2 linked regions of the Parasegetibacter sp. NRK P23 genome follow. The protein of the gene in region 2 interacts with the protein of the main gene of each other region in a pairwise test. Links are inferred from orthologs where the notes say so. Each region holds a gene or a part of one and is shown on either strand. Other genes may lie near its edges. The genes, in order: lpdA and odhB.

What was found.
Region 1: the proteins of odhB (region 2) and lpdA interact in binary tests that used the Escherichia coli proteins (3 or more experiments, as listed by UniProt). The link is inferred for Parasegetibacter sp. NRK P23 from one-to-one orthologs.

What each region holds. Positions count from the first base shown.
Region 1 is NZ_JAMDLG010000001.1:1,678,106-1,681,430, forward strand. Bases 213-3,211 are described here. They hold lpdA (dihydrolipoyl dehydrogenase), read right to left. Parts: upstream 2,415-3,211; coding sequence 1,011-2,414; downstream 213-1,010. Other genes in these bases: M4J38_RS06775 (DUF4394 domain-containing protein), read left to right, coding at 213-897; bshB1 (bacillithiol biosynthesis deacetylase BshB1), read left to right, coding at 2,523-3,211. Also shown: more of M4J38_RS06775, read left to right, coding at 1-212; more of bshB1, read left to right, coding at 3,212-3,260. UniProt on the Escherichia coli protein: Lipoamide dehydrogenase is a component of the glycine cleavage system as well as of the alpha-ketoacid dehydrogenase complexes.
Region 2 is NZ_JAMDLG010000001.1:2,806,358-2,809,513, reverse strand. What follows is about bases 226-3,055. They hold odhB (2-oxoglutarate dehydrogenase complex dihydrolipoyllysine-residue succinyltransferase), read right to left. Parts: upstream 2,504-3,055; coding sequence 947-2,503; downstream 226-946. Other genes in these bases: M4J38_RS11485 (2-oxoglutarate dehydrogenase E1 component), read right to left, coding at 2,524-3,055; M4J38_RS11495 (GAF domain-containing protein), read left to right, coding at 226-547. In the rest of the region: more of M4J38_RS11495, read left to right, coding at 1-225; more of M4J38_RS11485, read right to left, coding at 3,056-3,156. UniProt on the Escherichia coli protein: E2 component of the 2-oxoglutarate dehydrogenase (OGDH) complex which catalyzes the second step in the conversion of 2-oxoglutarate to succinyl-CoA and CO(2).

The sequences.
Region 1 (3,325 bases), 1.1 Mb from region 2 along the record:
CTCGAAGAAGTTGGTGCGTTGAAAGTCAATTTTTCCGGGGTGGCGGCATTCGATATCAGCCCGGATAATAAAGTAAGTATCGCAGCGCTCACCACCAACAGTGGCACCGGCCTTTATTTCATTGATGTGAACACGGGAAAGGCGACTATGGTTACAAAAATCGCACAAGCCGTAATAGGACTGGCCATTCAGAGCGCACCTGTAGCTTATGCCACTGATGCATCGAACGGACTGATCATCTTTAACCCGATGATGCCTTCGTATATGGTGTCCAAACCAGCGACCGGCATTGCAACCGGAGACAAAATTGTTGGACTGGATTTTCGTCCGGCCAACAGTCAGCTGTATGCGCTTGGTTCCACCGGCAGAATATATACCGTAAATACTTCCAACGCTGCTTTCACGCAGGTGGGTAATGTATTTGCGACTGCCTTGATGGGAACCGAATTTGGCTTCGACTTCAACCCTACGGTTGACCGCATAAGGTTAGTGAGCAATATGGGACAGAACTTACGCCTTAACCCTAATGATGGCACCGTAGCAATGGTGGATGGCATGCTCAACCCGGGAACGCCGGCCGTTACAGCGGCCGCGTATACGAATAATTTTGCGGGGGCAACTACCACAACGCTCTTCGTGGTGGATGCGGCAGCTGGCAAATTGTTTAAACAGGATCCTCCCAATAATGGTACATTGGTTGAAATTGGTACACTTGGCGGGATGTTCAACGGGAGCAACGGATTTGATATCGGGGGAAGAACCGGGATGGCTTATGCGGTATTGACCAGTGGTACTGCTACGGGCATCTATTCCATAAACCTCACTACGGGTAGAGCTACTATGATGAGCAGTTTCGGAACCCAGGTATCTGCTATGGCAGTTTCTCCGGGACTATAAGCACATGCAGCATTAAGCTGTATATATTTTTCCAGGGTGTCAGGAAAAAGAGCGGCCGTATCCATCTGATACGGCCGCTTCTTATTGATTTCTTTTGTATTAAACAGATACGCTTACAAGTGGATCGCTTCACCGTACGCCACTTCGATCGCGTCTTTCACGCTTTCAGAAATAGTGGGGTGGGGGTGAATACTGTTCAGCACTTCCTGGTAAGTAGTTTCCAGTTTGCGCGCGGTCACGGTTTGAGCGATGATCTCAGTTACGTTGTAACCGATCATATGTGTACCGAGCCATTCTCCATATTTCGCGTCGAAGATCACTTTTACGAAACCTTCTGTATGTCCGGCAGCGGAAGCTTTTCCGGAAGCGCTCAGGGGGAACTTGCCCACTTTGATTTCGTAGCCGGCTTCTTTCGCCGCTTTTTCGGTGAAGCCCACGGAAGCGATCTCTGGTGTGCAATAGGTACAACCGGGCACATTGCCGTAATCGAGGGCTTCTGGTTTGTGGTGGTATTTTTTCTCGTTGTAACCGAGTGCCTCTACACAAATGATGGCTTCTTTGGAAGCCACGTGCGCGAGCGCCTGACCGGGAACACAGTCGCCGATGGCGTAGATGCCGGGCACATTGGTCTGGTAGAATTTATCCACCACGATCTTGCCTTTATCGGTTTTCACACCAACAGTTTCCAGGCCGATGTTCTCAATATTGGCCACCACACCTGCTGCGCTCAGCAGAATATCGGCTTCCAGCGTCACTTCTCCGGTTGGTGTTTTTACTTTGGCTTTCACGCCGGCACCTGAAGTATCTACACTGAGTACTTCGCTGCTGGTCATGATGTCGATGCCAATTTTCTTATAGCTCTTTTCGAGTTCTTTTGAGATATCGTCGTCTTCTACCGGAACTACTTTCGGCATAAATTCCACGATGGTCACTTTGGTGCCCATGCTGTTGTAGAAGTAGGCGAATTCCACGCCGATCGCGCCACTGCCCACCACGATCATGGATTTGGGCATTTCAGGCAGCACCATCGCCTCACGGTATCCGATCACTTTTTTGCCATCCTGTTTCATGGAAGGCAGTTCACGGCTTCTTCCGCCGGTGGCCACAATAATATGTTTGGCTTCCAGCACCTGTACCTTACCATCGGTCCCGGTAACTTCGAGCTGGCCTTTGGCCTTGATTTTACCATAGCCCATGTGTACATCAATCTTATTCTTACGCATCAGGAACTGAACGCCCTTGCTCATTTTATCGGCCACACCGCGGCTTCTCTTCACCACGGCACCAAAATCTGCGCTACCGTTCGCTTCCAGACCAAAATCTTTCGCATGCTTAATGTATTCAAATACCTGCGCGCTTTTTAACAAAGCTTTGGTAGGAATACAGCCCCAGTTCAAACAAACCCCACCCAGACTTTCCTTTTCCACGATGGCGGTTTTAAAACCAAGCTGAGATGCCCTGATAGCCGCTACATAGCCGCCGGGGCCACTCCCAAGAACAATTACGTCGTATGCCATAGTTATTGATTTCGTTTAAAATGACAGGCGAAAGTAAGCCAATTGGGGCAAAAAGCAAAAAGAGGAAATGCCTACCTTTGTGCCGCAAAAAAGCATAAACCGTTCATAATGAAACTTGATATACTGGCTATAGCCGTGCACCCCGATGATGTGGAACTGTGTTGCGCGGGTACGTTGATGATGGAAAAACTGAAAGGGAAAAAAACAGGTATCGTGGACCTGACACGCGGAGAACTGGGCACACGGGGAACGCCCGAACTGCGCCTCGAAGAAGCCCAAAAAGCGGCGGCCATCATGGAAGTGGACGTACGAGAGAACCTGGGCATGGCCGATGGTTTTTTCCGGGACGATGAAGCGCACCAGCGGAAGATCATCGAGGTGATCCGTAAATACAGGCCCGAAATTGTACTCACCAACCCACTTTCCGACCGGCATCCCGATCATGGACGTGCCGGAAAACTGATTGCCACCGCCGCTTTCCTAAGTGGATTGCGGAAAATTGAAACAACGGGCGCAGATGGAAAGCCACAGGAACACTGGCGGCCAAAGTATGTTTTCCATACTATCCAGGATACTTACCACGAACCGGATTTTGTGTACGATATCACCCCGGTGGCGGCAAGGAAACTGGAGGCGATCAAAGCCTATTCATCCCAATTCTTCTCCGAAACCTACAAAGCGGATGAACCACAAACCTATATTTCAAACCCGGGTTTCCTGGAGTTTGTGGCGGGAAGAGATAAAATGCTCGGCAAAATGGTGGGAGTGGCCCACGCCGAGGGATTTACTACAGAAAAAATGATTGGTGTTCAATCATTTGATGCGTTCGTTCAACAAACCACCTGATTACCCCCTTTTTAATTTACCTTTCCGCTTCATCAATTTATCAGTAACCTGCATTATATTTGCCG
Region 2 (3,156 bases):
GTTGGAAGCCCAGGAAATATTTCCGCATTACTTTGAACGTTTTAAAACAGATGGGGTGGAGCACAACCTCTATATTGGCCCCTCCATCGCGCCGGCACTGAACTTTAGTGCGGCGCATTTGAAACAACTCCGTTACTGGCAACTGGAAGTGCTGTGTAAAATGGAAGCTGCACAACACAAATTGAAGTCTTCGCTTCCTTATCCGCTGGATGTTACCACGCTGGTGCTTGTATACAATGCCACTATTTCCATCCGCTTCCGTATGGACGAAAAACGCTTTGATGTAGACGGTAGCTACAACGCGCGCTTCGAAATCGTGAAGAAAAGAATAGATAAGGCGCATGCAAAAAAAAGCGGTGAACGCATTACGCAGGCGGGAAAAATAACCATTGTGTATTCAGATGATGCGGAAGAAACGGAATACAGGAAGTACCTGGTACGGTTGCACGAAAAAGGTTATGTGGAAGCTGAAGTGGAGTGCTTTGAGGTGGAGGATTTGCAGGGTGTTTCGGGGCTGAGGGCGTTGCGGGTGGGGGTGATGCGGTAGTTTCACGTAAGGTGCTGGGGAGAGTTTTTTCACGCAACTGCTTTGTGCTTTGCACTGCGCAGCGCGAAGGGGCAAGGACGCAAGGCCTTAGTTGGTTGGCTGGAGTTTCTTTTGGGTAGTTTTTTTAATTTCTCGCAACGGCGCTACGGCCTTGATTGCTTGAAGATACGTTGAGTCTTTGGCTTTTCTTTTAAAGATTATCTTATAAATACAAAGTGGATGCCCAACTAAGGCATCCACTTTGTATTTATAATAAGCCTGGTAAATCATGGTCCAACGTTGCGTCGTAGCGTAGTTGCGAGAAATGAAAAATACGCTACAGCTTAATCCCCACAACCTGCTAAACACAAACAATGCTTTGCGTCCTTGCTCCTTTGCGTCGTTGCGTGAAAATCTTTCCTACAACTCCAATAACGTCCTCAATGGATCTTTCCCGAACAACAGCAACTCCGGATTCTCCAGCAATTCTTTCACCCTTACCAGGAAAGAAACGGATTCCCTTCCATCAATGATCCTGTGGTCGTAACTCAGTGCGAGGTACATCATCGGACGGATCACCACCTGGCCGTTCACGGCCATCGGACGTTCCTGTATTTTGTGCATGCCCAGGATAGCGGACTGCGGGATATTAATGATGGGGGTAGACATCAGCGAGCCGAATACACCACCATTGGTGATGGTGAACGTACCACCCTGCATTTCCTCCATGGTGAGTTTGTTGTCGCGTGCTTTGGTGGCAAGTTCCACTACTTTTTTCTCGATTTCGGCCATGCTGAGGCTTTCCGCGTTGCGGATCACCGGTACCACCAGGCCTTTCGGGGCAGATACGGCGATGGAGATGTCACAATATTGGTGGTAGATGATTTCGTCTCCGTCGATGTATGCGTTCACGGCCGGCCATTCCTGCAGTGCGTAGGTAACGGCTTTGGTGAAGAAGCTCATGAAGCCCAGGTTGACCTGGTGCGTTTCTTTGAATTTGTCTTTGTATTTACCGCGCAGTTCCATGATTTTACCCATGTCCACTTCGTTGAAAGTGGTGAGCATAGCGGTGGTATTTTTGGCTTCCACGAGGCGGCGGGAAACTGTTTTGCGGAGATTGCTCATTTTCTCGCGCTTATCGTCGCGGGTGAACATGGCGGCGCCGGGCTTGCGGCCCGGGTTCTGGAGGGCTTCCAGTACGTCCTGTTTCAGGATTTTACCACCGCTTCCGGAGGCCTGCACTTGTTTGGGGTCTACTTTTTTGTCGGCGATGATGGCGGCGGCTACCGGGGTCGCTTTTACATCCGAAGATGGGGCAGCAGGGGCAGCGGGAGCGGCTTCTTTCTTTTCAGGTGCGGGGGCGGGCTTCGAAGCGCCTGCGGCGGGCACGGCCACATCGGAATCGATAGAAGCCACGTGATCACCTATTTTCAGTACATCGCCTTCTTTTGCTACCTGTATCAGCTTGCCAGCTTCTTCCGCGTTCAGTTCGAAAGTGGCTTTTTCGCTTTCCATTTCACAGATGATCTCGTCGCGTTGAACGAGGTCGCCATCTTTTTTCAACCATTTTACAAGGGTGACCTCGTTGATGGATTCTCCGATGGTGGGCACTTTCATTTCAATCACACCCTTGCCTGTGGCAACAGCGTCGGGCGTGGATTTTTCGTTCTCACGCGCTGTGGCGTCAGGTTTCGCTTCTTCTTTCGGCGCTTCCACGGCGGGAGCGCTTCCGGATGGCGCGGCGGCGGTATCATCAATAGATGCTACGATGTCGCCGATATTAATCGTGTCACCTTCGTTTGCTTTGGTGTGCAGTATACCTGCTTTTTCAGCGTTCAATTCAAAAGTAGCCTTCTCACTTTCCAATTCTGCGATCACTTCATCGCGCTGAACGTATTCTCCTTCTTTCTTTAACCATTTCACCAGTGTTACTTCACTGATGGATTCTCCTACTGTTGGTACTTTGATATCGATCATAATGCGGGTTTCTGATTAGTTTAGATTGAAAACGCGGTATCTATGATTTCAGTTTGTTCCTGTGCGTGCACTTTCGCATAACCGGTAGCGGTAGCGGCGCTGGCCTGGCGGCTGATCACACCGTAGTTCAGTGTTTTCAGGTTCATTTGCAGGAAGGAGGCGGCGCCCATGTTAAGCGGTTCTTCCTGTACCCAGAACCAGGTAGCTTTGTTGTATTTCTTATACAATGCTTCCAGTTGGTTGGCGGGCAGCGGGTACAGTTGTTCCACGCGTACGATGGCCACGTCTTTCCTTCCCGTTTTCTGTTGCCTGTCGGCGAGGTCATAATAGATTTTGCCGGAGCAGAACAATACTTTCTTCACCTCGTCCGCTTTTTCAACGAAGGTATCGTCGAGCACTTCCTGGAATTTCCCGGACAGGAAAGCCGATTTTTCAGAATAGGTAGCCGGCAAACGCAGGTTCGCTTTGGGCGCGAAATTGACCAGCGGTTTACGGAACTGCCAGGCCAGCTGACGGCGCAGCGAATGGAAGAAGTTGGCCGCCGTGGTGATGTTGGTAACAACAATATTCAGTTCAGCGGCAGACTGCAGGAATCTTTCCATGCGGGCGGAACTGTGTTCTGGTCCCTGTCCTTCGTATCCGTGGGGGAGCAG